4 regions of the Kitasatospora sp. NPDC101235 genome follow, and region 4 is predicted to be linked to each of the others. Evidence: riboswitches for the same ligand, from Rfam matches in the RefSeq annotation. Region 4 holds a riboswitch; each other region holds the start of a gene.

Region 1 (7,474 bases), on a different contig from region 4:
CGCGCCTTCCTCGGCCAGGCTCAGGTCCGGGCAGCGGAACAGCGGGTACGGCAGTGCGAGCAGGTAGCCGCCGAAGCCACCCGCGTGCTCCAGCACGAAGCAGGTCGAGGGCGAGGCGCGGTGCCGGGAACGCAGCGCCTCCCGCCCCTCGGACAGGCCGCTGGCGGCATAGGCGCGTTCCTCCAGCGCGACCACCTCGTCCCAGTCCTCCTCCCGGAGCAGCCGAATCCGGGTGTCGGTCATGCGTCTCCTCCGTCCGGAGCCGGGCCACCGATGCAGGTGTGCGGCAGCGGTGCGAAGCCGTTGAACCCGCGGGTGGCGTAGGCGGTGGCGTACGCGCCGCAGGAGTGGACCCACACCGGGTCGCCGGAGGCGACCGCGAGCGGGACGCGGACCAGGCCGTCCTCCTGCGCGTACGCGTCGTCGCTGTCACAGGTCGGGCCGGCCACCACGGCGTTGACGAACTGCCCGCCGGGGTGGGTCGGGAACTCCAGCCGGTACTGCAACTGGTCCATCTCGTACAGGCCGTTGAACTTGCCGCAGCTCAGGTAGAGCCAGTCCTCCCGAGTGCCGTCGAGGCGACGGCGGGAGGTGAGCCGGGAGACGTGCGCACGGATCGCGCCGTGGTCGGCGACCAGGTGGCGCCCGGGCTCCAGCAGGAACTCCAGCGGCGCGGCGCTGGCGGCGCGCAGCCGTTCCATGCCCTCGCGGATCACTGCGAACATCTTGTCCAGCGGCGGTTCGAGCGGCCGGCCGCGCCGGTCGAGGACGCCGAGGGCGGGCAGGCCGCCGCCGAGGTTGATCCGGGTCGGGGTGATGCCGCGCCAGTTGAGCGCCTCCAGCACGGCGGCCAGCGAGTCGATCGCCGTCCCCCATGCCTCGGCGGTCATCTGCTGCGAGCCGACGTGCACCGACAGGCCGGACGGCACGAGTCCGGCGGCGCGGGCGGCGCCGAGCACCCGCAGCGCGTCCTCGGGCGAGCAGCCGAACTTGTGGCTCAGGCCCCACAGGGCGCCCTCGCCGGTGGTCGCGATCCGGCAGAACACCCGTGCGCCAGGCGCGTGTTCGGCGATCGCCGCGACGTCCTCCAGGCTGTCGGTGGCGAAGTCCCGCACGCCCAGCCGGTGGGCCTCGGCGATGTTGCGGTCGGACTTGATGGTGTTGCCGTAGTGGATCAGCTCGGGCGGCACACCGGTGCGCAGGGCCTGGGCGATCTCCTGCGGGCCGGCCGCGTCGAAGCCGGAACCGAGCGCGGCGAGGTGGTCCAGCACCTCATCGACCGGACAGGCCTTCATCGCGAACCGAACGGCCACGCCCGGCAGTTCGGCGCACAGCGCGGCGTACTGGCGACCGATGCCGTCCAGGTCGTAGACGATGGCGTCCTCGACTGCGCCGGCAAGCGCGGCACGCAGGGCGGTGCGGTCGTACTGGTCGGGGAGGGGCGCAGTGGATGCGTGCACGGTGGCCGGCGCGGTCGGGGCGCAGTGGCCGGTTCTGCCGCGGTAGGCGGTCTGGCGCATGTCGGTGGTCTGAGGCCTCACGTGTGAACTTCCGGTCCGACTGGATGATTGATGCCAAGGGCTTGCTGGCGCGCATGAGATGAAGCGAGGGAGTCCAAAGATCGGTTGTGACACCTGACCCGGACTCCCTCTCCGCCGCACTTTACGTAGCTTCTGGGGCCTGCGCCTGCACCTGCTGTGCACCCCGCACGGCCTGACCGGCGCGAAGGCCGACGAGCACGAGACCCTGCTCGGCATGCTCCGCGCCGAACCCCACCTCTCCACGCCCCGCCCCGGGCCATCGCTCGACCTACAGAACCACCCGAACGGCGTCGGTGTGAGCCTTCACAGCCTTGACGATCAGGTCCCACCGACGCTGTCGAGGAACTTCCGGATGCGGAGACCACGCACGGCGGCGCCCAGGGAGCGGGAAAGCCGGGCGAGGCAGTGGTGGGCGACCTGGTGTCCGCGGTCACCGCGGCGGCAGCCGGCGCCACGGCTCCGAGCGCCACCGCCCGCTCCCCGCCCCCACCTGGACAAACTCCCCCACAGCCCACCAGCCCCGGTCCAGGGACGTACCCGAGGCTGGGCCGGTCGGCTGACGACCGGGCACGGTCGGACCGGCAGATCGGTCCGTCGCTCTGGTCCCGGCTCCGTGACCAGCCGAAGATGGCGGCATGGGTGTCGACGACCCGGGTGCCGGGCTGCTGGTGACGAACGTGCGCGTCTTCGACGGGATCGGAGAGGAATCGGTACCGGGGCACGTCCGGGTCGAACGGGACAGAATCGCGGAGGTGGTGCTGGGCCGCCCCCTCCCGCGCAGTGCACCCCACGGGGCGACGGTGCTCGACGGCGGAGGCCGCACGCTCATCCCGGGCCTCACCGACGCGCACGTCCACCTGTTCGTGATCGGCGGCACCATGGCGGAGCTGAAGCTCGCACCGACCGGCACCGTCTACTACCAGGCCCTGGCCGCGGCCCGCGACATGCTGATGCGCGGCTTCACCACGGTGCGGGACATGGCCGGCGACACCGAGCCGCTGCGGCGGGCACTGGACCGCGGGCTGTTCCCGGGCCCACGGATCTACCCGAGCCAGGCCGCCATTTCCCAGACCGCCGGCCACGGCGACTTCGGGACGGTCTACGACGCCCCGACCGCCCTGGGCGGGCCGCAGGCCCGAACCGAACAGATCGGGTTCACGCGGGTGGCCGACGGTCCGGAGCGGGTCCTCGCGGCGGTGCGCGAGCAGCTGAAGAAGGGCGCCACGCAGATCAAGCTGATGGCCGGCGGCGGCGTCATCTCCGAGTTCGACCCGCTCGACGTGCTGCAGTTCACCACGGCGGAACTGGAGGCCGCCGTCGACGCGGCCTCCGACTGGGGCACCTACGTGACGGTGCACGTCTACACCTCCGAAGGCATCCGCCGCGCGGTGGAGGCCGGGGTGCGCTGCATCGAGCACGGGCACCTCGCCGACGAGGACACCATCCGCTACCTCGCGGAGAAGGACGTGTGGCTCAGCACCCAGCCGTTCGAGGTCGACGACCACCACTACGCATCCGCGGACAGCGGCCGCAAGAACGGCGAGGTCTGCGAAGGCGTCGCCCGCACCATCGGCTGGGCGGTGAACCACGGCGTGCGGCTCGCCTTCGGCACTGACCTGGTACTCGCCCCGGGGAAGGCCCACCGGCAGAACGAGATGCTCGTCCGCCTCGCCACCTACCTCAGCCCGGTCGAGGCCCTGAAGGCGGCCACCTCCGGCAACGCCGAACTCTTCCGCCTGTCCGGCCGTCGCGACCCCTACCGTGCGGCGCCGCTCGGGGTCATCGCGCCGGGAGCATGGGCCGACCTCCTCGTCGTCGACGGCGACCCGACCACCGACCTGTCCGTCCTCGCCGATCCCGAACGCAATCTGCGCCTCATCGTCAAGGACGGCGTCGTCCACAAGAACGAGCTCGGCTGACCCGAGCCGGCCTCCTGCTCGTCTGCGACCCCCTCTGTCACGACGGCGGCCGATCTCCACGGCGAGATCCTCGACGAGGGGCGGGCACGGTGCGTACCACCGTGCCCGCCGGTCGTCCGTCCCGACGGGTGCGTCAGCCGGCGAGTTCCTCGCGCAGGCGGCGGGCGGCGGCGACCAGGCTGTCCAGGGAGGCACGGGTCTCGGTCCAGCCGCGGGTCTTCAGGCCGCAGTCGGGGTTGACCCACAGCCGCTCGGCCGGGATGGCCGCGAGGCCGGCGCGCAGCAGTTCCACGGCCTCCTCGGTGCTCGGCACGCGCGGGGAGTGGATGTCCCAGACGCCCGGGCCGACCTCGCGCGGGTAGCCGGCCTCGGCCAGTTCGCCGGCGACCTCCATGTGGGAGCGGGTGGCCTCCAGGGAGATGACGTCCGCGTCCAGGTCGTCGATCGCCGTCATGATCGCGCCGAACTCGGCGTAGCACATGTGGGTGTGGATCTGGGTGTCCACGCGGACGCCGGAGGTGGCCAGGCGGAAGGACTCGGTGGCCCAGCCCAGGTAGGCCGGGCGCTCGGCGGCCCGCAGTGGCAGGGTCTCGCGCAGGGCCGGCTCGTCGACCTGGACGACGGCCGCACCCGCGGCCTCCAGGTCGGTGACCTCGTCGCGCAGGGCGAGGGCGACCTGGCGGGCGGTGTCGGCGAGCGGCTGGTCGTCGCGGACGAAGGACCAGGCGAGCATGGTGACCGGGCCGGTGAGCATGCCCTTGACCGGACGGCCGGTCAGGCCCTGGGCGTAGCGGAACCAGTCGACGGTCATCGGGTGCGGGCGGGAGATGTCCCCGGCGAGGACCGGCGGGCGCACGTAGCGGGTGCCGTAGGACTGCACCCAGCCGTGCCGGGTGGCCAGGTAGCCGGTGAGCTGCTCGGCGAAGTACTGGACCATGTCGTTGCGCTCGGGCTCGCCGTGCACCAGGACGTCCAGTCCGGCCTTCTCCTGGTACGCGATGACCTCGCGGACCTCGGCCTCCATCCGCTCCCGGTACGCGGCGTCGTCGATGCGGCCCGCGGTCAGGTCGGCGCGGGCGACGCGCAGTTCGGTGGTCTGCGGGAAGGAGCGTCCCGGTGGCGGGCCGGGATCGCACCGACGGCGACGGTGGTGTCCAGCACGTGGTCGTAGAGCGAGAAGTCACCGGTCGGGACCTCCTCAATGCCGGAGTCGGCGAGCTGCTGCCAGTTCCCGCGGCGCAGGTCTGCGGCCGTGGCCAGCAGCACCTCAGCGGTGACGGCGCCCTTCCAGTACCCCTCGATCGCCTTCTTGAGCTCCCGGCCCCGGCCCTGGCGGGGGTAGCCGTGCACGGTGGCGACGCTTGCCGCGGCTGCGGACTTCGTGGTCAAGGGACTCTCCTTCGCGAGTCTGTCTCCTCAAGTACCCGGGGACGGGACGAGAGCGCGAAAGGGATGACGAACCGGACGGCGGCCGCCGTGGACACGCGTGCCTGATCCGCCTGGTGTGGTCGCCGACCCGCCCTCGAGGTCACCGGATATCCGCGCGCGGATGGTCCGCGGGCGGGCAACGGGCAGGTCTTCGGACTCGCGGGCACACCCACCCCGGCCGAAACCAGGACGGACACCTACTGGCCGTCGCTTCCCGGACCCGACCCGGGTCCAGTGCGTATGACGGCGGTCGTTCCCACTCACCGCTGCGGGGCAGTCCCGGATTCCCACCGGGTTCCCTCTTGCGACGCCCTGTCTGGCGGACAGGGCGAACCAGCTGCCCGGCCAGCCTAGAGGCACACCACCGGGTCTGGCGCGGGAATCACGGAACGCGTCCGCATGATGAGACGGCGGCAACTTCATCGGCTGCCCCGGCGAGAAGCACTCACCACTGCGGGTGACCACGAAGCCGGGCAGGTTCTACAGGCGGCGCCGTGTCCATCCGATCACTTCACGTTGCCTCCGCCAGGGGCGATGACGTTCCGAGAAGCTCCCGAGGACAGATCCGGCCAGGCGCAGGACGATGGAAGCGGTGGGACGTGCCGAGTGTGCCGCCGTCGCCATTCCGGGCGGCCGCTTCCGCACAGCCGTGAGGACAACGGCGCAGCCGATCACAGAACAACCCGTTGCATCGCACGGACGGTCGGATCACCCGCTTCCCCTGAGCCCGTTCCACCGGATCGCCATCCGGAGGCAACCATGGGCGCAGTTCTCGGTGACGTGCTGGGTTTCGCGGCGGCCGTCGCCATCAGTCCGCTCCCGGTCATCGCCGTCATCCTCATACTCGCCACGCCCCGAGGACGTCTCAACGGTGTCCTCTTCACCGTCGGCTGGATCCTCGGACTCGCGGCACTGGGCGCGGTGATGCTGGCGATCGCTTCCCCGGCAGGCGCCTCCGCCCACGAGCACCCGGCTACCTGGGTGGGAGCGCTCAAGCTCGCTCTGGGCGTGTTCCTCGTCCTCTTCGGTGCCCGGCAGTGGCGCCGACGCCCGAGGGATCCCTCGCAGGCCCAGCTGCCGAAGTGGATGGGCGCGATCGACCGCCTCGCGCCGGTCAAGGTTTTCGCACTCGGACTGGCCTTCTCCGCGCTCAACGCCAAGAACGCACCGCTGACCATCGCCGCGGGCGCCACGATCGGCTCAGCAGGACTGCCGGTCGGGCAGCAGATCGCATCGTTGGCGATCTTCGTCGTGATCGCCACCCTCGGCCTGCTGGCCCCGCTGGCGGTCTTTCTCCTCGGCGGGGAGCGGGCCAAGACCGTGCTCGGCGGCTGGAAGGAGTGGGCAGCCCAGCACAACGTCGCCGTGATGGCCGTCCTGTTCTTCGTTCTCGGGCTGAAGCTGCTCGGAGACGGCATCGCCGTCCTCGTCTCCTGACAGGCCGTGCGCTCCGAGCCGGTGGAACGGACCGGCCTCGTCCACCCGACCGGGAGCCGACGGGGCCCGAACGACCGGCCCATCGGCAAAGGTTTCATCGCCGGCGCGGAGTGGGCCCATCGGACCATGACGGACGGTCCCCCTGAGCGCACGATGGAAGCAGCGACCGGCACCTCGATGACGACGAGGACCGCGGAGCCCCCGTCGCCACACCCGGGACGAGGCGGCTCCGGCCCGGCCGCGCGGGCAGAGCACGGGACCGGCCGGCAGCGACCCGGAGGAGGTGTCGGGATGCGCGGGTCCGCATCGCTGGGGAGGATCCTCGGCATACCGCTGCGGATCCACTGGAGCGCCCCCGTCCTGGTCCTCTTCTTCGGCATCAGTCTCGCCGGGCAGACCCTCCCCGCGTTGGTTCCCGGCCGCTCCGGCACCACCTACGGCCTCGCCGGCCTGGTCGGGGCGCTGCTGCTCACCGTGAGCCTGCTCCTGCACGAGACGGCCCACGCCGTCACCGCGCGGCGGGCCGGGATCCGGGTGGACGACATGACGGTCTTCGCGTTGGGCGGCGTCACCCGGATGGGCCGGGCTCCGAGCCCCGGCCGCCAGTTCGCCGTCGCCGGGATCGGGCCGCTCACCAGCCTGGTCCTCGGCGGCGTCTTCCTGGGCGCCGGACTCGGCGCCGAACGCGCCCTCCACTGGGAGCTGCCGGCCGCGGTGCTGCTGTGGACCGCCTGGGCCAACCTGCTGCTCGGGGTGTTCAACCTGCTGCCCGCCGCTCCCCTGGACGGCGGACGGCTCCTGCAATCGGTGGTCTGGTGGCGCCGGGGCGACCAGGAACAGGCCGAACGCGTCGCCGGACGGGCCGGCCAGGCGGGCGGCCTGCTGCTCTGTGCCGTCGGCTGGTTCGAGTTCCTCCGGGGCAGCGGATCCGGGATCTGGCTCCTGCTCGTCGGGTTCTTCATCTGGTCGTCCGCCCAGGCAGAGGTCCGCCGCGCCGTGCTGGTGGCGGCCCTGCGCGGCACCCGGATCGGCCAGGTCATGACGTCGCCGGTCACCACCGGGCCCGACTGGTTCACCCTGGACCGCTTCCTCGCCGAACCCGCCGCCCATGCCGGGCTCCCGGTGGTCCCCCTGGTCGATGTCGCCGGT
Region 2 (7,474 bases), on a different contig from region 4:
CCGAGGCCGCGTGCGGCACCGGCGACAGGCCCGGTCCGCCGAGGCCTGCGCCGACCCGGCGCTCGTCCAGGCCACGGCGCAGCAGTTCCAGCAGCTCGCTCTCGGCGACCGGACCGTCCACCAGGTGCAGGAAGGAGAGCAGCTGCGGTGCCTGGTCCACGGCCTGCCCGGCCAGTACGGCGAACACACCGCGCAGCGCGGCGGGCGGCACCGGGGCGAGCAGGGTCCAGGCGTCGAACAGCGCCGACCAGCCGCGCACCACGGCCTCGTCGTCGTGCTCCCAGGCGTGCAGCCGCCAGCCGGGGCCGGCTCCGCCGTCACGGGCCTCCACCAGGCCCACCAGCAACGCCTGCCCCCACGCCTTGGCGGCGGCGCCGACCGTCATGGCCAGTGCCCGGCCCGCCGCGCGGGCGTCCTCCGGGAGCAGCTCACCGCGCTTGTCGACCTCGGCCAGCTCGCCGGCCCAGCGGGCGACCCGGACGGCGTCCACCAGCATCCGTCGGGCCAGCGGCGCCAGCTCGGCGGGTGCCGGGAAGCCCTCCGGCACGGGAACCCGGCCCCGCCCGGGAGCCGGAGCGGGCCCTCGTCGCCGGGGTACTCCGTTACGGGGGACACCCGCCCCGCCCGGCCTGCCACCGGCGGGCCGGTGGGCCGTTCCGGGGAGACGGGTCACCGTCGCACCGGTACCGATCGTCGGCGGGAGCGGGGCATCACGGTCGCGCGGGTTCCGAGACGTCACGTCGAGCAGTCTTCCCCTTGTACCGGCCTTCTGTCACATCCGGTTGTCCGTACGACCGGGCGACCGGTGGCGGCACCTCCGCAAGACCGGGCAACAGCGGCAAACCGCCTGGCCGGAAACGTGTGACCTGACCATGCCACCGGCGCCACCCCGGTCGCCGGGAATGCTCGCCCGATCACCGTGCGTACGGGCGGGGGTAAGGGGTCGGTCCAATTGTTGCCCCTGACGGCAGGGGGCTTTTCACGCGGGGAATCCGCTCCGCCGACTTCCAGCGGGACTGTCCAGCCCGAATCCGGACGGATGGCGGGCAGGGTGGCGGGGTCGTGCTGCATGAGAAGTCGGACCGGCCGACTTCTCGCGCATGCCCGGAGGAATGGCAGAAACGTTCATTCGTGGACGGCGGATTCCCCGCAGGAAAACCGGATGGGGCCCGGCCGAAACCGCCCGCACGGTCAGGGGGGGCCTAGAGCAGCGGCGTGAGCCAGCGGCGGAGGATCTCGGTGTAGTGGTCGGGGGCGGTGTTCCAGAGGGTGGCGTGGTCGGCGCCGGGGAACGCCTGCAGGCTGACCACGTCGCGGCGGGCGGCAGCCAGCTTCTCCGCGCTGCCGAAGGGGGATATCCGGTCCTCGGGGCTGTGCAGCAGGAGGGTGGGCACGCGCAGGTCGGTGCCCTCGGCTATGCGGCCGAAGTCGGCGAGGTCGACGCCGGTGCGGCCCTCGGCGGCGAGGGCGCCGAGTTCGGCGGCGACACCCTGGAAGCCGGCCCGGGCGGCGTCCCGGCGGGCAGAGGCCGGGAGGTCGAGCACGGGCGAGTCGAGGATCAGCCCGCGGACGGCGTGCGACCAGGCAGAGCGGGCCGCCGTCCGGAGGACCATGGTCGCCCCGAGGGACCAGCCGTAGAGGATCACCGCGCCCGCACCGCTGTCGAACGCCAGCCCTACCGCCGACTCGACGTCTCGCCACTCGGTCTCGCCGAAGTGGCTGAGCCCGTCGGGGGAGGCGGGGGCACCCTGGTCGCCGCGGTACGTGACGGCGAGGGCGGGCAGGCCGAGCCGGTCGAGCACGGGGAGCACCGGGAGGGTCTGCCGGCGGTCGGCTTCGGGGCCGTGCACCAGGATCACCCAGGTGCCGCGTTTGCCGTCGAGATGCCAGGCGGGCAGCGCGCCGAGTTCGCCCTCGACGACGGTGTCGGCGAAGGCGAGGCCGAGCGCCTCGGTGGGGTCGCCGAGGTGGACCCGGGGAGTGAGGCGGACCTCGGTGCCGGCGGTGAGGGTGCCCCGGTCGGCGCGGACCAGGCGGCGGGTGACGCCCCGTTCGTCGCTGTGCAGGACCTCCTCGACGACCGCGTGCCCGCCGTCCGCCCACTCGACCGCCCAGCGGCCGGGGCGCAGGCTCTCGGGGCCGCGGGTGAAGGTGACCCGGCCGGGGGCGAGGCTGTGGACCAGGAGCGGACCGGACTCCTGGACGACGGTCGCCGGACGGACCATCCGCTCGGAGGCCCGACGGCCGATCACCAGCACGGCGGCCCCGACCGCTGCGGCCGCCACGACGGCGGCGGTTCCCCATCGCATTTCGCTCCCCGCTCTGTTGGTCACGGACCGGACGGTGTTCGAGCACCAGTCCACCGGCGCCCCGCCCGCCCGGCCACCGGGCTAGGCCGTCCGGGTGACCTCGGCAGCGACCCGACGGTGCCGAGGATGAGGCCGGAAGCGGGCGGTGAAGGAGTCGACGGTGGGGCGGACGGATGGCTTCTGCGGAGCGTGCCACCGAACGGTCGGCGTGGCGTGCGATGCGGCCCCAGCCGCCGAACGCACGAAGCGGCCCGGGTCCTGTCTCTCGGATTCTGTCGGATCGGACCGCGGCGTCGGGGTGGGGCATCGCCAGGCGGAGGTGGGGGCGCCTCCCGGCCGACGACGGCCGGGGGCGCGTCGCGGGCCCGGCAAGGATCCAAGGGACAGGCCCCGTCCCCGGGCCGGTGCAGCACCGGGCGATCCCACAAGGTGTCAGTCGGCGGCGCCCGCGTGTGACCAACCCCTCCGTGACCTCGGTTGACTCCCGGTTCGGGCCCGTGATGGGATCCTGGGGCCAAACGGAGGCATGGAGAGGAAGCCGGTGGAAGTCCGGCGCGGTCCCGCCACTGTCACCGGGGAGCACGCTCGGAACATCGCCACGGCGGGCCGTCGACGGCCGCTGGAAGGCTCCGGGGGTGCGTTCGACCCGGAAGCCAGGAGACTCTCGCCCCCGTCACGTCGATCCAGGGCGCGGACCCTGAGTGAGGACACGCACGCGATGCAGGCTGCCCCGCCCCGCCGGACTCCGAGCTGCCTTCCGCCGTGCCGCCGATGACCCCGCCCGCACCTTCTCCTCCTCCGCGCCCGCTGACCCGCGCCGCCGCGTTCGCGCTCGGCGCCGTCGCGGGCTACGCCGCCGACGCCCGCTTCGCCGACCCCCGCCGGGGCCACCCGGTCGCCGTCTTCGGCAGCGTCGCGACCCGGCTGGAGCGGCGGCTGTGGCGCGACGACCGCGGCGCCGGGGCCGGGTACACGGCACTGTGTGTGGGCGCGGTGGCGGCGGGCGCGCTCGCCCTGGACCGTACGGTGGGCCGACGCCCGCTGGGCCGGGCGGCGCTGGCGGCGGCCGCGACCTGGACGGTGCTCGGCGGCACCTCGCTGACCCGGGAGGCGCGCACCATCGGCCGCTCGCTGGCCGCGGGCGACCTCGCGGCCGCCCGGGAGCGGCTGCCGCACCTGTGCGGGCGGGATCCGAGCGCGCTGGACGGGCAGCAGATCGCCCGGGCGGTGGTCGAGTCGGTGGCCGAGAACACCGCCGACGCCGTGGTGAACGCGCTGACCTGGGGCGCCCTGGCCGGCACCCCCGGTCTGCTGGCCTTCCGCGCCGTGAACACCCTGGACGCCATGGTGGGCCACCGCTCGCCGCGCCACGCCCGGTTCGGCTGGGCCTCGGCCCGGCTGGACGACCTGGCGGGCTGGCCGGGCGCCCGGCTGACGGCGCTGCTGACGGTGGCCGCCGCGCCCGAGCCCCGGACGGCCTGGCGGGTCTGGCGGCGCGACGGCTCCGCGCACCCGAGCCCGAACGCGGGCCAGGCGGAGGCGGCGTTCGCCGGCGCGGTCGGCGTACGGCTGGGCGGGACGCTGCGGTACGGCGAGCGGATCGAGCACCGGCCGGTCCTGGGCGCGGAGCTGCGGCCGGTGACGGTGGACGACATCGAGCGGGCCTGCGCGCTCTCCCGGCGGGTGGGCGCACTGGCGCTGGGTACGACGGTCGCGGGGCACGTCCTGCTGCGGACGTTCCTGGGGAAGAGGGGATGGGCATGACGAACGCGCTGCTGGTCGCGGGGACGACCTCGGACGCGGGCAAGAGCGTGGTGACGGCCGGGATCTGCCGTTGGCTCGCCCGCCAGGGCGTACGGGTCGCGCCGTTCAAGGCGCAGAACATGTCGCTGAACTCCTTCGTCACCGCCGACGGCGCCGAGATCGGCCGCGCCCAGGCGATGCAGGCGCAGGCCGCCCGGGTGGAGCCGGAGGCGGCGATGAACCCGGTGCTGCTCAAGCCCGGCGCGGACGGCCGCAGCCAGGTGGTGCTGCTCGGCCGGCCGGTGGCCGAGGTGGGCGCGCTGGACTACCGCGAGCGCAAGCCCGTTCTGCTGGAGCGCGCCCTGGAGTGCCTGGCCGACCTGCGCCGCCGCTACGACGTGGTGGTCTGCGAGGGCGCGGGCTCGCCCGCCGAGATCAACCTGCGCGACCGCGACATCGCCAACATGGGCCTGGCCACGGCCGCCGGACTGCCCGTGGTGGTGGTCGGGGACATCGACCGCGGCGGAGTCTTCGCGGCGATGTACGGGACGCTGGCGCTGCTGTCGGCGGAGGACCAGCGGCACGTGGCGGGCTGGTTCGTCAACAAGTTCCGTGGCGACGCGCGGCTGCTGGCACCCGGGCTGGAGATGCTGCACGAGCTGACCGGCCGTCCGGTGCTGGGCACACTGCCGATGCTGCCCGGGCTCTGGCTGGACGCCGAGGACTCGCTGGACCTGTCCACGGTGGTGGACCGGGCGGACGGGCCCGGGCCGCTCGGCGCGGACGTGCTGCGGGTGGCCGTGGTGCGCTTCCCGCGGCTGTCCAACTTCACCGACGTGGACGCGCTCGCGCAGGAGCCGGGCGTGCTGGTGCGCTGGGCGACCAGGCCGGAGGAGCTGGCCGACGCCGACCTGGTGGTGCTGCCCGGCACCCGGGCCACCGTCGCGGACCTCGCCTGGCTGCGCGAGCGCGGCCTGGAGCCGGCCCTGAAGGCGCGGGCGGCGGCCGGGCTGCCGGTCCTCGGGGTCTGCGGCGGCTACCAGATGCTGGCGCACTCGATCGTGGACGAGGTCGAGTCCAAGTCGGGTGCCGTGGAGGGCCTCGGCCTGTTGCCGACGCACGTGCGGTTCGGCATCGAGAAGGTGCTGGCACGGCCGGTCGGCGAGGCGTACGGGCAGCGGGTGGAGGGTTACGAGATCCACCACGGGGTGGTGGCGGTCGAAGGCGGCGACACGTTCGTCTCCGACGGCCACGGGCGGAGTCTGGACGGCTGCCGGGTGGGCTCGGTCTGGGGGACGACCTGGCACGGCGTGCTGGAGAACGACGGGTTCCGCCGCGAACTCCTGCGCGAGGTCGCCGAGTTGTCCGGCCGGGCGTTCGTCCCGGCGCCGGACACCTCCTTCGCCGCGGCGCGCGAGGCCCGGCTGGACCGGCTGGGCGACCTGATCGAGGAGCACGCGGACACCGACGCGCTGTGGAAGCTGATCGAGGGCGGAGTGCCGGCGGCCGGATCGCTGCCGTTCGTCCCGCCCGGGGCCCCTGGGAGTGACGCATGAACCGGGTACGGCAGCAGAGCCGGACGGGACCGCAGGGCCAAGCAGGGCCGCAGAGCCGGGCACGACAGGAGTGGGGTACGGCATGAGTGACGTCCGCTATCCGTTCACCGCGATCGTCGGCATGGCCGACCTGCGGCTGGGACTGCTGCTGAACGCGGTCTCCCCGGCCGTGGGCGGCGTGCTGGTGCGCGGCGAGAAGGGCACCGCGAAGTCGACCATGGTGCGCGCGCTGGCCGGCCTGCTGCCGGTCATCGCCGCCGTGGACGACTGCCGCTTCGCCTGCGACCCGGCCGCGCCCGACCCGCAGTGCCCGGACGGGCCGCACGTCTCCCCGTCCTTCGCCGAACGGCCTTCCCAGCTGGTCGAGTTGCCGGTCGGCGTGGCCGAGGACCGGATCGTCGGCTCGCTCGACCTGGAGCGGGCGCTGGCCGAGGGCGTCAAGGCGTACGAGCCCGGGCTGCTCGCCAGGGCGCACCGCGGCGTGCTCTACATCGACGAGGTGAACCTGCTCCAGGACCACGTGGTGGACCTGCTGCTGGACGCCGCCGCGATGGGCCGCTCCTACGTCGAGCGGGAGGGCGTGTCGGTGCGGCACGCGGCCCGGTTCCTGCTGGTCGGCACGATGAACCCGGAGGAGGGCGAGCTGCGGCCGCAGCTGCTCGACCGGTTCGGTCTGACCGTCGAGATCGCCGCCACCCGGGACCCGGCCGAGCGCGCCGAGGTGGTCCGCCGCCGCCTCGCGTACGACGCGGACCCGGCCGGCTTCGCCGCACGGTTCGCCGAGGAGGAGCGGGCGCTCGCCGAACACATCACCACGGCCCGGGAGTTGCTGCCCAGGGTCGAGCTGACCGATGTGGCACTGCGTCAGATCACCGCCGTGTGCGCCGCGTTCGAGGTGGACGGGCTGCGCGCGGACATCGTGATGGCCCGCACCGCCGTCGCACTGGCCGCCTGGGACGGGCGCACCGAGGTCCTGGAGGAGGACGTCCGCAAGGCCGCCCAGCTGGCGCTGCCGCACCGGCGCCGCCGCAACCCCTTCGACGCGCCGGGGCTGGACGAGGAGCAGCTGGACCGGACGCTGGAGGAGCACGCCCAGCAGGAGGCCCCGGAGCCCGAGGGCGACGGACCCGGCCCGGACGGCGACGGCGGCCCGGACGGGGGCCCGGAGGACGGCGGTCCGGACGGGCGCGGCCCCGACGGCGGTGGCCCCGACGGCGGTGGCGCGCCCGAACCGTCCGACGGCGGCCCCGAGGTGTCCGCCGGCGAGAGTGCCGGGGAGCCCGCCCAGCCGCCCGTACCGGCCCAACATCCCTCCCCCGCACGGGAGTCGGCGCCGGTCGCGGCCGGGGACCCGTACCGGACCCGGCTGTTCACCGTGCGGGGCACCGGGCACGGCGCCCAGGGCCGCCGCTCCCCCGCCGAGACCACCGGCGGGCACACCATCCGCGCGCGCCGCCCGCAGGGCGCGCTCGGCCGGCTGCACCTGACCGCAACCCTCCAGGCCGCCGCGCCGCACCAGGCCGCGCGCGGGCGCAGCGGCCGGGCGCTGGTGCTGAACAAGGACGACTTCCGCGAACAGGTCCGCCAGGGGCGGGAGTCCAACCTGGTGCTGTTCGTGGTGGACGCCTCCGGCTCGATGGCCGCCCGGCAGCGGATGACCGCCGTCAAGGGTGCGGTGCTGTCGCTGCTGATGGACGCCTACCAGCGCCGCGACAAGATCGGCATGATCACTTTCCGGGGCGCGGGCGCCGAGCTGGCGCTGCCGCCCACCTCCTCGGTGGAGGTCGGCGCGGCCCGGCTGGAGTCGCTGCCCACCGGCGGGCGGACCCCGCTGGCCGCCGGCCTGCTGCGCGCGCACGAGGTGCT
Region 3 (7,474 bases), on a different contig from region 4:
GCGGTCCACGATCGGCATCCGGTCGAGCGTCCAGCCCACGGCGTACTGCTCGATCAGGTCGTCGATGCGGCGGGCGTGCTGGACGTACCCCTCGATGAGCTCCATGGTGTACTCACCGACCTGCGGGGTGCCCTCGTCGGGCCTGGGCTCGCGGGCGCGGGCCACCCAGTCGGCAAGGACCTGCTGCGGGTCCACCCCGCGGTGGTCGGCCTCGAAGAGGATCTGGAAGGCCCGGGTCCGGGCCTTGCTGCGTGCGGCCGACACGGACTTACTTCACCCGGCCGAGGTAGCTGCCGTCGCGGGTGTCGACCTTGACCTTGTCGCCGGTGACGACGAACAGCGGGACCTGGATCTCGGCACCGGTCTCCAGGGTGGCCGGCTTGGTGCCACCGGTGGAGCGGTCGCCCTGGACGCCCGGCTCGGTCTCGGAGATGACCAGCTCGACGGCGGCCGGGAGCTCGATGTACAGGACCGAGCCCTCGTTCTGCGCGACCAGGGCCTCGAAGCCCTCCAGCAGGTACTTGGCGGCGTCGCCGACGACGGCCGGCTCGATGGTCAGCTGGTCGTAGGTGTCCATGTCCATGAACACGAAGTTCTCGCCGTCCTTGTACGAGAACTGCATGCCGCGCTTGTCGACGTTGGCGGTCTCGACCTTGGTGCCCGCGTTGAAGGTCTTGTCGACGACCTTGCCGGTCAGGACCTCCTTGAGCTTGGTCCGCACGAAGGCCGGGCCCTTGCCGGGCTTGACGTGCTGGAACTCGACGACGGACCAGAGCTTGCCGCCCTCCAGCTTGAGGACCATGCCGTTCTTGAGATCGTTCGTGGAAGCCACGGGCGCACTTACTCCTGGATATAGCTGTCAAGGAACCAAGGGGTTGCGTCCTGCCGCCGACGGCCGTCGGGAGGCCGCGGTCACAGGGCGAGGAGCTCCTTGGTGGTGATGGTGAGCAGCTCGGGCCCGCCCTCTTCGAGGGGGCGCACGACGAGCGTGTCCTCGATCCGGACCCCGCCCTTGCCCGGGAGGTGGACCCCTGGGCCGACGGTGACCGGTACGCGGCTGTCCAGTTTACCCATGTCCGACGGACCGAGGCGCGGCGCCTCCCGGATCTCCAGCCCGATGCCGTGGCCCACCGGGCGCGGGGAGGCCTCGGTGTGGCCGGCCGCCTCCAGGACCTGCCGGGCCGCCCGGTCGGGTACGCACTGCTCCACCCCTGGTCCGAGCGCCTCCCGCCCTGCCCGCTGGGCCCGGAAGACCAGCCGGTGCAGCTCCACCTGCCAGGGCGCGGGGGTGGCGCCGATCACGAAGGTGCGGGCGGTGGAGACGCCGTAGCCGCGGTACTGGGCGCCCATCACCACGGTCAGGAAGTCGCCCTCCTCCACCCGGCGGTCGGTCGGCTGGTGGGCGGCCTGGCCGGAGTGGCTGCCGGTGCCGACCGAGACCGGGAAGGCCGCCCGGTCGGCGCCGTGGTCGATCATCCGGCGCTCCAGCTCCATCGCCAGGTGCCGCTCGGTGCGGCCGACCAGGATCGACTCCAGCAGCTCGCCGAGCGCCTGGTCGGCGATCTCGGCGGCGATCCGCAGGTCGGCGATCTCGCGCTCGTCCTTGATCACCCGCAGCCGCTCGACCGTCTGCCCGAGGTCCACCAGCCGGGCCCCCTCGGAGCGGCCCCCCACCGCCCGGTGCCGGCTGACGGTCAGGTCGTGCTCCTCCACCGCCAGGCCCGACACCCCGGCCCGTACGGCCGCGGCCGCGGCGGCCAGCGCGGTGTCCGAACCGGCCGCCACCGGCATCCGGGTGACGTCCGGAGCGATCAGGTGCTCCCCGGAGTCGTCCGGCGGCAGGTCGTCCGGCAGCGCGAGCAGCGCCCGTTCCCTGGTCAGCAGCAGGCTCGCCCCGCAGGGCGCGCAGCCCGTCAGGTACCGCACGTTCGCCGCGCGGGTGATCAGCGCTGCGTCGGCCCCGGCCGCACTGCAGTGCTCCCTCACCCGCTCCCGCCGCCCCGCGTACGCATCCGCCATGCGTCGAGCCTACGAACCCCCGGCCCGAACCGCCCGCCGAGCACCCCCGACAGAACCCCCGGTGCCCCTTGCGCGCCCCCTGCGCGACCGCGCCGTCACTCTCGGACACGCGCCGTGGCCCCCGCTCCCCCACGCGCCGCACACCGAGGGCCCCGCACCCCTCGGCGGCGCCCACCCCTCACCGTCCGTCACCACCCGTTCACCACTCGTCCGGGTCGAGCGGGCCCCGCCGCAGCGCGGGATCGCGCTGCCGAAGCCGGGCCGGCGGCCGGTGGGCCGACAGTGGGCGGACACGGGCGCTCCCCGGCATCCGGGAATGGGCAGGGCCGGGCTCGCGTTCTCACCGCACGAAAACGACTTCCATTTCGGTGTACGGCCCCGGCCGACGCCCGAGACCCGACACCCAGGACCCAGGAGGACGCCCGATGGCCCGCAGCGAACTGCGCCCGGTGATCAAGCTCCGCTCCACCGCCGGCACCGGCTTCACGTACGTGACCCGCAAGAACCGCCGCAACGACCCGGACCGGATGGTCCTGCGCAAGTACGACCCGGCGGCCGGCCGGCACGTCGACTTCCGCGAGGAGCGCTGACCCCGCACACCCGAACGGCGCCTCCCCGAGCCCGGGGAGGCGCCGCCGCGTCCGCTCGACGGCTCAGCGCGGCGGCGGGACGGAGACCACCATGGTCAGCCGCAGCACCCGCTCCCCCGCGTTGCGGTAGACGTGCGCGTACGAGGCGTCGAAGGAGACCGTGCCACCGGCCGGCACCGGATGGTCCGTGCCGTCGTGGACCAGGGTCAGCTCCCCCTCGTCGACCCGGACGATCTCCACCGTCCCGGCCGGGTGCGGCTCGGAGGAGTACTCCTCGCCCGGCTCCATCCGCCACTCCCACAGCTCCAGCGGCCCGGGCGCCTCGATCCCGTGCAGCAGGGTGCCGGTCCCGCCGGACGGCCCGGTCCACAGCGGCACGGCCTGGTCACCGGGCACGATCCGGACGTCCGGGCCCTTCTCGTAGTCGAGCAGCGTGGCGATCGAGACGCCGAGCGCGTCGCCGAGCCGGACCACGGTGGCCACGCTCGGATTGGTACGGCCCTGCTCGATCTGGACGATCATGCCGCGGCTCACCCCCGAGCGGGCGGCGAGGGCGTCCAGGGTGTGGCCGCGCTCGGTGCGCAGCCGCTTGAGGTTGTGGGCGAGCGCCCGGGAGACGAGGTCGGGGTCCGGCACGCGGGCAGTCCTCCGGTGTCCACTGGCTGAAACAGTACAAAATATTCTTCGGCAAGTTCAGTTCATTGCACTACGCTGCCGTCTCGACAACGAGTCCATCCGACTGTACTTCGGAGTGCATTGTGCTGTCCTCGATCTGCGGGGCCTCGCGGTGACCGCCCTGCTCGCCCTCGCCGCCAGCCTGCTCTGGGGCGTCGCCGACTTCGGCGGCGGCGCGCTCGCCCGACGACTGCCCGCACTCACCGTGGTGGTCGCCTCCCAGGCGACGGCCGCCGCCGTGCTGCTCGCCGCCGTCCTGGCCACCGGCGGCTGGACCGACGCCACCCCGGCGCTCTGGTGGGCGGTCGCCGCCGGGGTGATCGGCCCGTTCGCGGTGCTCGCCTTCTACCGCGCCCTCGCCCTCGGCCCGATGGGCGTGATCTCCCCGCTCACCACCGTCGGCGTCGCGGTGCCGGTGGGCGTCGGCCTCGCCCTGGGCGACCGGCCCGGCCTCGGCCAGGTCGCCGGGATCGCGGTCGCGGTGGTCGGCGTGGTGCTGGCCGCCGGCCCCGAGCGCGGCGGGCCGCGTGCGGCCCGCAAGGCGCTGCTGCTCACCGTCGCCGCCGCCTTCGGCTTCGGCACCGTGATGGCCCTGATCGCCCACGCCTCCACCGGTGGCGGCCTGCTGCTGGTGCTGTGCGTCCAGCGGGTGTGCAACGTGGCCGTCGGCGGCGCCGTCCTGCTGGCCGGGCTGCGCCGCTCCGGCGGGACGGCCGAGCTGCTGCCCGGCATACGGGCGCAGCTGCCCGCGCTCACCGCGACCGGGCTCGCCGACGTCGCCGCCAACGGGGTCTACGCGATGGCCTCGCACCGCGGCTCGGCCGCCGTGGCCGCCGTCCTCTCCTCGCTCTACCCGGTCGTCACCGCACTGATGGCGCGCGGGGTGTTCAAGGAGCGGCTGCGCCCGGTCCAGACGGTCGGCGCCGGGCTCGCCGTCGCGGGCACGCTGCTGCTCGCGGCCACCTGAGTCACGAGTTCTCGGGCGTCCAGCGCTGCTCGACCCGGGCCAGCTTCCAGTACCCGATCGCGATCGCCCAGACCACCACGAACAGCCCGGCGATGGCGTAGCCGACGTTGTCCAGCGAGATGTCCGCGATGAACCCGGTGACCGGGTCGGTCAGATCGAGCTTCTCGTGCAGCACTCCGACCAGCTCGATGGTGCCGATGATGAAGGCCACCGCGATCGACAGACCAGTGATGGTCAGGTTGTAGTACACCTTCCGGACCGGATTGGCGAAGGCCCACTGGTACGCGAAGTTCATGAACGTCCCGTCCAGGGTGTCGAACAGGCTCATCCCGGCCGCGAACAGCAGCGGCAGGCAGACGATCGCGTACCAGGGCAGGCCGGAGGCCGCGCCCGAGCCGGCCATCACCATCAGGGTGACCTCGGTCGCGGTGTCGAAGCCCAGGCCCAGCACCATGCCCACCGGGAACATCTGCCCGGGCCGGGTGATCGAACGGGTCGCCCGGTTCAGCACCCGGGCCATGAAGCCGCGCGAGTCGAGGTGCGCCTCCAGCTCCTTCTCGTCGAACCGCCCGGCCCGCATCGCCCGGAACACCTTGAGGATGCCGAGCAGTGCCGCCAGGTTGAGTGCGCCGATCAGGTAGAGGAACGCGCCGGAGGCCGTCGTACCGACCATCCCGAGCCACTTGTGGGTGGTCGACTCGTCGTCCATCAGCGTGTTCGCCAGCTGCGCGCCGCCCGCCACCAGGGCGGCCATCAGCACCACCATCGAGGAGTGTCCGAGGGCGAACCAGAAGCCCACCGAGACCGGCCGCTTGCCGTCCGCCATCAGCTTGCGGGTGGTGTTGTCGATCACCGCGATGTGGTCGGCGTCGAAGGCGTGCCGCATGCCGAGGGTGTACGCGGTGATGCCCAGGCCCACCCCGAAGACCTGGGTGCCGACCGCGTACTTCTCGGGTGCGACCAGGAAGATCAGCGTCCCGAAGGCCACCACGTGCATGGCCAGGATCACCACCATCAACCCGGCCGTACGGACGGTGTCCTCGCGCCGCCATCTGAAGGCGGGCAGGACGGAAGGGGCCGTCTTCGCCCCGGCAGCAACGGTTTCGGGCAGGGTCATCTGCGGATCACGCTCCAGCACCTCGTGGAAAACCTCGTGAGATGCCGTGGCCGGTCTCCTGGCTTACGGGACGCCCGTACCCGCCTTCCCAGGCGCGCGAGGCGCCCAGTGGCTCCGTGGGTACGGACGACGTTCCTCCGCAGGCGGAGGAACGACCCGATCACAGTGGCGAGGGCCGCTCCGGGCTGGGACCCCTGAGGGTCCGTCACCGGTCTTCCCGAGCACCACGGCGGGCTACACCGTAGGGGCCGGGCACGACCCGTGCAAGGCTGCGCACCTGCGCAGGTGTCCAGGATCACAGGGGAGCGCCTGCAAGAATGTCCGCATGCATCTCGTACCGGCCGACCGCGCGGGCCACCGCACCATCGACGGGCACCGGGTCTGCGAGGCCATCGCCGCGATCGGCGACCCCGCGCACGTCCGGTCCTGGGCCGAGCGGTTCTCCCTGCTCGCCGACCCCGGGCGGCTCGCCCTGCTGCTCGCCCTCCACCGGGCCGGCCCGCTCGCCGTCACCGACCTCGCGGTCGCCACCGGCATGCGCGACCCCGCCGTCTCCCAGGCACTGCGGCTGCTCCGCACGGCCGGCGTGGTCACCGGCGACCGGGACGGACGAGTGGTGCGCTACCGGCTCGTGGACGAGGCCATGCGCCCCCTCCTTGACGAGTGCGCCGCCGCCGAGCACCACGAACCCAGCGCGGCCGCGGGCTGACTCCTTCCCGGGCCCGCCGGTTCCCGGGAAGGACGCGACGCGCCGGAGGCGGCCCCTGCCAGTACGATCATGACGTGCCGTCCCACCCCCACGCCTGGCCCGCCGACCGTTGGAACACCGACCCGGTCAAGGCCCGCGTGCTGGCGGTCGCCCGCACCCTCACCTCCGCCACCCGGGTCCTGGACGTCCTCTCCCTGCTGGGCCCGCACGGCATCGACCTCTACTTCACCGTCAACCCCGGTTCCGCCTTCGCCGACCGCGCCCTCGACGAGTACCTCCACGGCCTGCCCGGCTTCACCGTGCTGGACTGGGAGGACGCCGTCCGCCGCCACTTCGACCTGGCCGTCGCCTGCGCCGTCCACTCCTCCATGCACCGCCTGGACGCCCGCCTCGTCGTCCTCCCGCACGGCGCCGGCTACAACCGCCTGGTCACCGAGTCCACCGGCGACACGATCAGCGCCGCCGGCCTGTCCCGCAACGAACTCACCCACCACGGGCGGGTGTTCGTGGACGTCCTCGGCCTCTCCCACCCCGAACAGCTGGACCGGCTACGGGTCTCCTGCCCCGAGGCGCTCGACGTCGCCAAGGTGGTCGGCGACCCGTGCTTCGACCGGATGCTCGGCAGTCGGCGCTCCCGCGACGGCTACCGCGCCGCGCTCGGCGCCACCGGCGGCCGACGGCTCGTCGTCGTCAGCTCCACCTGGAGCGAGCACTCGTTATTCGGCCGCCGTCCCGACCTGCCCCAGCGGCTGGTCCGCCAACTGCCCGCCGACGAGTACACGGTGGCCGTCGTCCTGCACCCCAACGTGTGGAGCCGCCACGACCCCGAGGCGCTGCTCGACGACGCCCGCCGGATGGGCCTGCGTCTGATCCCGCCCCACCAGGGCTGGCAGGCCGCACTCGTCGCCGCCGACTGCGTGATCGGCGACCACGGCTCGGTCACCGTCTACGGCGCCGCCCTGGACCACCGCACCGTGCTCGTCGCCACCGGCGCCGCCGAACTCGACCCGCGCTCCCCCGGCTACGCCTTCGGCCAGGCCGCACCCCTCCTCGACCCGGACGGGGACCTCGCCGCCCAACTCGAACTGGTCCTGGCCCAGGACCCGGCCGACCTGAGCGACATCACCGGCCGATCGCTCGCCCACCGCGGCGAGTCCGCCCGGCTGCTGCGCCCGCTGCTCTACTCCTTCCTGGAGGGGCTGGACGAACCCCGGGACGAACCGGCCCTCCTGCCCTACCCCAAGCCCGTTCCATGCCCCGCGGCCACCGAGGGGCCCACCGCGTACGACGTCGAGGGCACGAGCGAGGGCACGGACGTCAGCCTCCGGCGCTACCCCTTCGACCCGAACGACCACACCCCGCGCGGCTTCCACGCCCTGACCGACGAACACCCGGGC
Region 4 (7,474 bases):
GGAGCCCTCGACGGCCACCTGGTACGCCGACACGCGGCGCTCGAAGAAGTTGGTCAGCTCCTGGACGTTCTGGAGCTCCATGAAGCCGAACGGGTTGGTCGAGCCGTAGCGGATCGGCAGGCCCAGGCGGGCCAGGCGCTGGTCGGCGACGGCCTCCAGGTACTGGCGCATCGACTCGGTGTTCATGCCGGCCAGACCGTCACCGCACAGGTCCTGGGCGAACTGGAGCTCGGCCTCGACGGCCTCCTCCAGCATCTCCGTGACCTGCTTGGCCATCTCGTCGTCGAAGAGGTCGGGCTCCTCCTCGCGGACGGTGTCGACCACGGACATCGCGAAGTCCATGTGCATGGACTCGTCGCGGAACACCCAGTTGGTGCCGGTCGCCAGGCCGTGCAGCAGGCCGCGGCTGCGGAACCAGTACACGTAGGCGAACGCGCCGTAGAAGAACAGGCCCTCGACGCACGCGGCGAAGCAGATCAGGTTGAGCAGGAACGCCCGCCGGTCCTCCTTCGTCTGAAGCGAGTCGATGTGGTCGACCGCGTTCATGTACTTGAAGCAGAACTTGGCCTTCTGCGCGATGGAGGGGATGTTCTCCACGGCCGCGAACGCGGCCGCGCGGTCCTCCGGGTCGGGCAGGTAGGTGTCCAGCAGCGTCAGGTAGAACTGGACGTGCACGGCCTCCTCGAACAGCTGACGCGACAGGTAGAGCCGCGCCTCCGGGGAGTTGATGTGCTTGTAGAGGCTCAGCACCACGTTGTTGGAGACGATCGAGTCGCCGGTCGCGAAGAACGCGACCAGTCGCCCGATGAGGTGGCGCTCGCCCTCGTTGAGCTTCGCCAGGTCGGCGACGTCGGAGTGCAGGTCCACCTCCTCCACCGTCCAGGTGTTCTTGATGGCGTCCCGGTACCGGTCGTAGAACGACGGGTAGCGCATCGGGCGCAGCGTCAGCTCGAAGCCGGGGTCGAGCAGCATCTTCTGGCGGTCGTCGGACATTACTGGCAGGCCTCGCAGGACTCGGGGTTCTCCAGGGAGCAGGCGATGGCGGCTTCCTGCTCCGGGGTGAGGGTCGGGGTGTTCACCGGCACCGGCGCGGCGGCGCGGGCGGCACCCGGCGCGGCCTGGGCGATGCGGGTGGCCGGGCGCGAACGCAGGTAGTAGGTGGTCTTCAGACCGACCTTCCACGCGTAGGCGTACATCGAGCTGAGCTTGCCGATGGTCGGCGCCGCCATGAACAGGTTCAGGGACTGGCTCTGGTCCAGGTACGGCATGCGGGCGGCGGCCAGGTCGATCAGCGCGCGCTGCGGCAGCTCCCAGGCCGTCCGGTACAGCGAACGCACCTCGGACGGCAGCCAGTTCAGCTCCTGGACGGACCCGTTGGCGTCGCGCAGGGCGTCGCGGGTCTGCTGGTCCCAGACGCCGAGCTCCTTGAGCTCGCGCACCAGGTACGGGTTGACCTGGAGGAACTCGCCGGAGAGCGTCTCGCGCTTGAACAGGTTGGACACCTGCGGCTCGATGCACTCGTACACGCCGGCGATGGACGCGATGGTCGCGGTCGGCGCGATGGCCAGCAGCAGCGAGTTGCGCAGGCCGGTCTCGGCGATCCGGGCGCGCAGCGCCGTCCAGCGGTCGGCCCACTGCGGGGCGGCCGTCGGGCTGTGCTTGTCTCCAAAGAAGTGGTCGATGTGCAGCTCGCCGCGGGCGGCACGGGTCTCGCCGTACGCCTCGTGGCGGCCGAGCTGCTCGGCCAGGTCGGCGGAGCGCTCGTACGCGGTGAGCATGATGCGCTCGGCGATCAGCGTGGACAGCTGCTTCGCCTCGGCGGAGTCGAAGTCGAGCCGCAGCTTGAAGAAGACGTCCTGGAGGCCCATCACGCCCAGGCCGACCGGCCGCCAGCGGGAGTTGGACGTCCCGGCCTCGGTGGTCGGGTAGAAGTTGATGTCCACCACGCGGTCGAGGAAGGTGACGGCGGTGCGCACGGTGGCGTCCAGCCGCTCCCAGTCCATGGCGCCGAGCAGGTCGTCGGCGGAGGCGCCGGCGGCCACGTGGGCGCCGAGGTTGACCGAGCCCAGGTTGCAGACGGCGGTCTCGGAGTCGTCCGTGACCTCCAGGATCTCCGTGCACAGGTTGGAGGAGTGCACGGTGCGGCCCGGCAGCGCGGTCTGGTTGGCGGCGCGGTTGGAGGCGTCCTTGAAGGTCATCCAGCCGTTGCCGGTCTGCGCGAGGGTGCGCATCATGCGGGCGTACAGGGTCTGCGCCGGGATGGTGCGGACGGCCTTGCCGGCCAGCTCGGCCTTGCGGTACGCCTCGTCGAAGTCGGCGCCCCACAGGTCGACCAGCTCCGGCACGTCGGCCGGGGAGAACAGCGACCAGTCCTCGTTGGCGTTGACCCGGCGCATGAACTCGTCCGGGATCCAGTGCGCCAGGTTGAGGTTGTGGGTGCGGCGCGCTTCCTCGCCGGTGTTGTCGCGGAGCTCCAGGAACTCCTCGATGTCGGCGTGCCAGGTCTCCAGGTAGACGCAGGCCGCGCCCTTGCGGCGGCCGCCCTGGTTGACGGCGGCGACGGAGGAGTCGAGGGTGCGCAGGAACGGCACGATGCCGTTGGACTTGCCGTTGGTGCCGCGGATCAGGCTGCCGCGCGAGCGGATGCGCGAGTAGGACAGGCCGATGCCGCCGGCGTGCTTGGACAGCCGGGCGATCTGCGCGTAGCGGCTGTAGATCGAGTCCAGGTTGTCCAGCGGGGAGTCGAGCAGGTAGCAGCTCGACATCTGCGGGTGGCGGGTGCCGGAGTTGAAGAGCGTCGGCGAGGAGGTCAGGTACTCCAGGCGGCTCATCAGGCCGTACAGCTCGGCCACCTCGCGCACCGACTGCTCGCTGTCGCCGACCGCCAGGCCACAGGCGACGCGGAGCAGGAAGTGCTGCGGGGTCTCGATCACCTTGCGGGTGATCGGGTGGCGCAGCAGGTAGCGGGACTGCACGGTGCGCAGGCCGAAGTACTCGAAGCGGTCGTCGCCCGCGGCGTCGATCAGCCCGTCCAGGGCGGCGGCGTGCTTGGCGACGAAGGCCGCGGTGGTGTCGCCGATCAGGCCCTCGGCGTGGCCGACGGCGATCGAGGCGGAGAAGGACACCGAGCCCTGGCTGGTCGCCTCGTCGACGATCTCCAGCGCGAGCAGGCGGGCGGCCAGCTTCGAGTACTGGGGGTCCTCGGCGATCATCGACGCGGCGGCGTCCACGGCCAGCCCGCGCAGCTCGGCGAAGTCCGAGCCGGCGTGGCGGCCGCGCAGCGCGGCGGCGGCGACATGGCCGGGGTCCACCTCGGTGAGGTCGGTGCTGCGGTCGGTGAGCAGCCGCAGCAGGGCGCCGCCGGGGTCGGAGACCGTCGGGTCGGTGAAGGCGGTACCGGAGCCCTGGGCGGGCAGGGTGGCTGAGGCGGCGATGGTCAAGGCGCTCTCTCCTGGCGGCGATCGGCGGCGGTGATCGGGGGCACCGGGCCGATCTGGGCAGGGGAGCACGGCGCGAACGCAGACGGCGTCGCGCGACGGTGACTCCCCGGCCCGCCCGCGAGGCCCGGAGGGGTACTGCTGGTGCCGGCGCGGCCTCTGCGGGAGGGCCGTGGCGCACGCTGTCCGGCAGGTAATCGGACTCGCGGGACGGCTGCTGGAGCCGCCCGCACACCGCTGCGGGGCAGTCCCGGATTCGCACCGGGTTCCCCTGCATCGACAGCAGGAGTGAGCATACATGTAGTGCCGCCGGACTGCGGCGGCACCATATGTTGTGCCTGTCGTGTCGCAGATGTGCGTGAGCCGGGCGGCCGGTCAGTGCTTGAGATAGACCTTGTACGTACTCGAATCGCCGGTCGGCGACGTGAATTGGGCGACCAGCCGGTAGTGCCCGGCGGCGGTCAGGGCCTCGCTCAGGGCCCGGTCGGTGGCCCTCGGCGCGGTGCTGTCGAGGACGACCATCGTGAACCAGCCGTCCCGGATCGCGGCCGCGCTGCCGTCGTCGCCGTGGTGCTGGACCCCGGCCCCGTCGCGGTACTCCGTGCCGGTGCGCGCGGAGACCCACTGCTCGGGCTTGGAGACGCTGCCGAGGTAGTACTCGGCGAGTCCGTCGACCTCGGTGAGGTAGCGGCCCTGGGGCTGCGTGTGGGCCCGCAGGACGGCCAGCAGACGGCCGGAGTCGGGCCCGTTCTGGTAGCGCAGGGCGGATTGCTCCAGGCCGAGGGCGAGCAGGGCGACCCAGACCAGGATGCCGAGCTGGGGATGGCGGAAGTGGGCACCGACCAGCCGGGTCAGGCCGACCCCGGCGAGCGGGGCGGCGAGCAGCATGCCGTAGCCGAGGTGGCGGAACAGCGCGCCGGAGGTGCCGGTCCACAGGTGGGCGGCGGGGATCAGCAGGGCGGTGACGGTCAGGGTGGCCCCGAACAGGGCACGCTGGCTCCGGGAGGTGGGGACGGCGTCCTTCTCCGTCGCGTTGTGCTCGTTCATCTGTTCGCGGCGCGCGTAGGCGATGGTGCCGGCCACCGCGAGGACGGTGAACAGACCGGCCCACTGGAGCGTGCCGAGCAGGATCGAGCCGGCAGAGCCGCGGGCGTTGCCCTGCGAGGGCGACCACCCGGCGACCTTGCCCAGGGTGCCGAACGGGAGCAGCAGGACGAGGGTGCCGAGGGCCGTCAGCAGCGCGCGCACGGCGGCCGGCCCGGCCCGGTGGTACGGCCGGGCGCAGGCGAAAGCGAGGGCGACCAGCGCGGGCACGGCGAAGGCCGCGGAGTAGGCCACGGCGCAGGCCAGTGCCGTGGGTGGGGCGGCGAGCAGGGCCAGGGCCGGATGGCGGCGGGCGGTGAACACCGTGGTCCAGGCGGCGAGGGCGACCAGTAGTACGGCGAGGGACTCGGGCGCGGCGTAGAAACCGACCACGACGGTGGACTGGAGGACGGCGTACACGGCTATGGCGCAGATGGCGACCCGCTCGTTGAACAGCCGCCTGGTCAGCGAGTACAGCAGCACCGTGGTGAGCAGCGCGAAGCCGAGGCTGAGCAGCCGGGTGCCCCAGATGCCGTTGGCGTCGGCGGCGGCGCCGGCCAGCGGCGGGTAGAGCCAGGGCGAGCCGTGCACCCGGTCGACCAGGTCGGTGGTGACCGGGGTGCCGTGCAGAAGGTGGGCCAGCTGCTGGCGCCCGGAGACCATGGCGGCGGCCTCGTCGGGGTGCGCGGCGGCCAGCAGGCGCAGCGAGAGCGCGGCCTGGACGGTCAGGACGGCGCCCAGCAGGCCGCGGGCGATCCAGCGGCGGCGGGGGCTGGGGCCCGGGTCCCAGCCGATCGCGGGAACCTGCGGGATGGTGTACGGGGCCAGCTCGACGGCGTCGGGGTTGTCCACCGCCACGGCCGTGCGGGGCTCGGCGTGGTCAGGGTCCGGTTCGGCGGTCGGGCCGTGGGCGGGGCGGCCTTGGGCGGAGCGGCCGTGCGGGACGGGAGGGAAGTCGGATTCAGTGCTCATCAGGGGTTCCGGATGTCGAAGCCGTAACGGGGGTCGGACACGCGCTGCTTGAACGCGGCGAGGGTGTCCGGGACGGCCTCGACCCGCCAGTCCGCCCGCTTGACGATGTTGAACCAGACGAAGCCGACGATGTCGTCGTGCGCCTCCAGCCCGGAGAACAGCTGGTCGATGTCCGCGTGCTGGCGCTTGCCCTGCTCGGAGGCGGTCTCGCTGATGAAGAACGGCTTGTTGGAGAAGGTGCGGATCTCGGCCATGGTCGGCCCGTAGAGGGCGTCGAAGGTCTTCGGCCCGGTGCGGGTGAAGTAGCCGGTCATGCCGGCCCAGTCGACGTAGGTGTCGCCGGGGTAGTACGGCGCCAGGCGGGTGTTGGGCGCGGGGTCGGTGATGTTGGGACTCCAGACCCAGATCACGTTCGTGGCGCCGGCCTGGTCGAAGAGGTCGTGGACGTGGCGCCAGGTGGCCACGAAGTCCTGGGGGGTGGCGGCCTGACGGCCCCACGGGTACCAGTCGCCGTTCATCTCGTGGGCGATGCTGATGGCGATCGGCAGGTTGAGCTTGGCGACGGCCTTGGCGACGCCGCGCACGTAGTCGTCGGTGTCGCCGGCCGCGATCGAGGCGAGCGAGCGGTCGTGCGGCTCCCAGGCCATGAAGGGCAGTGCCCCGGCCTCGTGGATCCGGCGCACGCCGGCGGTGTCGAAGCCGCCCTTCCAGTGGGCGTAGTACTCCAGGACGTTGGGCTGCTTGCCGATCGCGGAACTGTAGCCGGGCAGCGCGTCCATCGTGGCGGGGACGTCGGGCAGGGCGGCGCCGAGGTACTTGTGGCTCGGCTTGAGTAGCGGCGTGACGTCGTACGGGACGCCGGACGGCAGGGCCTTGGGCTGGGCGGGCGCCGCCGGTGCGGCGCCGCCGGGGGTCGCGCCGGGAGCGGTGGGGGCGGCCTGGGCGAAGTCCTTCTGCATCGCGAAGCCGGGATCCTCGGGGCCGCACGCGGTGACGAGCAGCAGGCCGGCGGCGGTCAGCAGCGGGAGCGCCAGCCGGCGACGGAGCCGGCCGGCCCGTCGGAGGTGGGCGGTCATGGCGATCACTCTGCTTCCGTGGGGCGCGGCTGGACGAGGACCCGGCCCACGATGGTGGCGTAGAAGAGGCCGGAGGCGAGGACGAGGGCGAAGTTCAGCGGTCCCATGGTGAGCATCCGCCAGATGCTCAGCAGTACCCAGAGCAGGGCGGTTCCGCCACCCCAGGCGATGACGCCGATCCAGAACCGGCGGGTCTTGTTCCTCTTGGCGCCGCTGGAGCCGGTCGGCTGCCAGGCCATCCGGTTGCGGCGCACGATGTCCCAGATGGCGAAGACGTGCGCCCAGCCGTACATCATGCGGGCGGCCCAGGCCTCCAGCCGGTAGGGGTTGCGGTGCCAGAGCGGGAAGATGATCGTCGCGTAGATCAGGCCGGGCAGGACCAGCGCGGTGTTCTCCCAGCGGATCAGGTCGGGGCGGGCGAGCAGCAGGACGATCGGTATGAGGGGCGAGACGACGGTGAACAGCGCCGTGTGGATGTAGTAGAAGAAGCCGGACAGGTAGCAGGCCCGGGTGACCGGCCGCAGTTTGGTCTGCCAGAACTTCTTGCTGCCGAGCAGGCTCATCGAGCCGGTGCACCAGCGGTACTGCTGGTTGAAGAAGCCGCCGACGTTGTCCGGGCAGACGCCGGTGGCCAGCGCGACGGGAATGTACTGGAGGTCCCAGCCGAGGCGGCGCAGGTCGAAGCCGGTGTGTACGTCCTCGGAGTGGCCGATCAGCGTGGTGCCGCCGTTCTCCTCCAGCGCCGAGCGCCGGTAGATCGCGCAACTGCCCACGCAGATGGCGCCGTCGTTGCGCTGCCGGGAGACCTGGACGGTCCGGTAGAACAGCTCCTGGACGGCGCCGGCGCCGCGCTCGATCCAGTTCTGCGAGTCGAGGATGCGGAAGAACTGCGGGGACTGGATGATG

The links. Region 4 has a riboswitch for cobalamin ahead of ACIRRH_RS05045 (ribonucleoside-diphosphate reductase subunit alpha). Riboswitches for the same ligand answer to the same signal wherever they lie in the genome.
Region 1: linked by a shared signal. The riboswitch ahead of ACIRRH_RS10485 (hypothetical protein) and the one ahead of ACIRRH_RS05045 (ribonucleoside-diphosphate reductase subunit alpha) in region 4 are both predicted to bind cobalamin.
Region 2: linked by a shared signal. The riboswitch ahead of ACIRRH_RS12430 (cobalamin biosynthesis protein) and the one ahead of ACIRRH_RS05045 (ribonucleoside-diphosphate reductase subunit alpha) in region 4 are both predicted to bind cobalamin.
Region 3: linked by a shared signal. The riboswitch ahead of ACIRRH_RS14760 (HoxN/HupN/NixA family nickel/cobalt transporter) and the one ahead of ACIRRH_RS05045 (ribonucleoside-diphosphate reductase subunit alpha) in region 4 are both predicted to bind cobalamin.

What each region holds. Positions count from the first base shown of each region.
Region 1 covers NZ_JBIWNZ010000004.1:374,083-381,556, reverse strand. The annotation lists gene ACIRRH_RS10505 (GNAT family N-acetyltransferase) at 1-243, opposite strand, end outside; gene ACIRRH_RS10500 (type III PLP-dependent enzyme) at 240-1,520, opposite strand; gene ACIRRH_RS10495 (amidohydrolase family protein) at 2,177-3,460, shown strand; partial or broken gene metE (5-methyltetrahydropteroyltriglutamate--homocysteine S-methyltransferase) at 3,594-4,628, opposite strand; gene ACIRRH_RS10485 (hypothetical protein) at 4,523-4,810, opposite strand; cobalamin riboswitch at 5,034-5,192, opposite strand; gene ACIRRH_RS10480 (GAP family protein) at 5,648-6,325, shown strand; gene ACIRRH_RS10475 (site-2 protease family protein) at 6,617-7,474, shown strand, end outside.
Region 2 covers NZ_JBIWNZ010000006.1:77,514-84,987, forward strand. The annotation lists gene ACIRRH_RS12420 (hypothetical protein) at 1-547, opposite strand, end outside; gene ACIRRH_RS12425 (alpha/beta hydrolase family protein) at 1,203-2,309, opposite strand; cobalamin riboswitch at 2,840-2,973, shown strand; gene ACIRRH_RS12430 (cobalamin biosynthesis protein) at 3,081-4,073, shown strand; gene ACIRRH_RS12435 (cobyric acid synthase) at 4,070-5,608, shown strand; gene ACIRRH_RS12440 (putative cobaltochelatase) at 5,691-7,474, shown strand, end outside.
Region 3 covers NZ_JBIWNZ010000007.1:209,287-216,760, reverse strand. The annotation lists gene nusB (transcription antitermination factor NusB) at 1-264, opposite strand, end outside; gene efp (elongation factor P) at 269-832, opposite strand; gene ACIRRH_RS14780 (Xaa-Pro peptidase family protein) at 913-2,019, opposite strand; gene rpmG (50S ribosomal protein L33) at 2,445-2,609, shown strand; gene ACIRRH_RS14770 (helix-turn-helix domain-containing protein) at 2,673-3,245, opposite strand; gene ACIRRH_RS14765 (EamA family transporter) at 3,397-4,251, shown strand; gene ACIRRH_RS14760 (HoxN/HupN/NixA family nickel/cobalt transporter) at 4,253-5,368, opposite strand; cobalamin riboswitch at 5,399-5,612, opposite strand; gene ACIRRH_RS14755 (metalloregulator ArsR/SmtB family transcription factor) at 5,694-6,077, shown strand; gene ACIRRH_RS14750 (hypothetical protein) at 6,152-7,474, shown strand, end outside.
Region 4 covers NZ_JBIWNZ010000002.1:355,866-363,339, forward strand. The annotation lists gene ACIRRH_RS05040 (ribonucleotide-diphosphate reductase subunit beta) at 1-993, opposite strand, end outside; gene ACIRRH_RS05045 (ribonucleoside-diphosphate reductase subunit alpha) at 993-3,440, opposite strand; cobalamin riboswitch at 3,608-3,766, opposite strand; gene ACIRRH_RS05050 (glycosyltransferase family 39 protein) at 3,813-5,492, opposite strand; gene ACIRRH_RS05055 (glycoside hydrolase family 26 protein) at 5,492-6,568, opposite strand; gene ACIRRH_RS05060 (glycosyltransferase family 2 protein) at 6,574-7,474, opposite strand, start outside.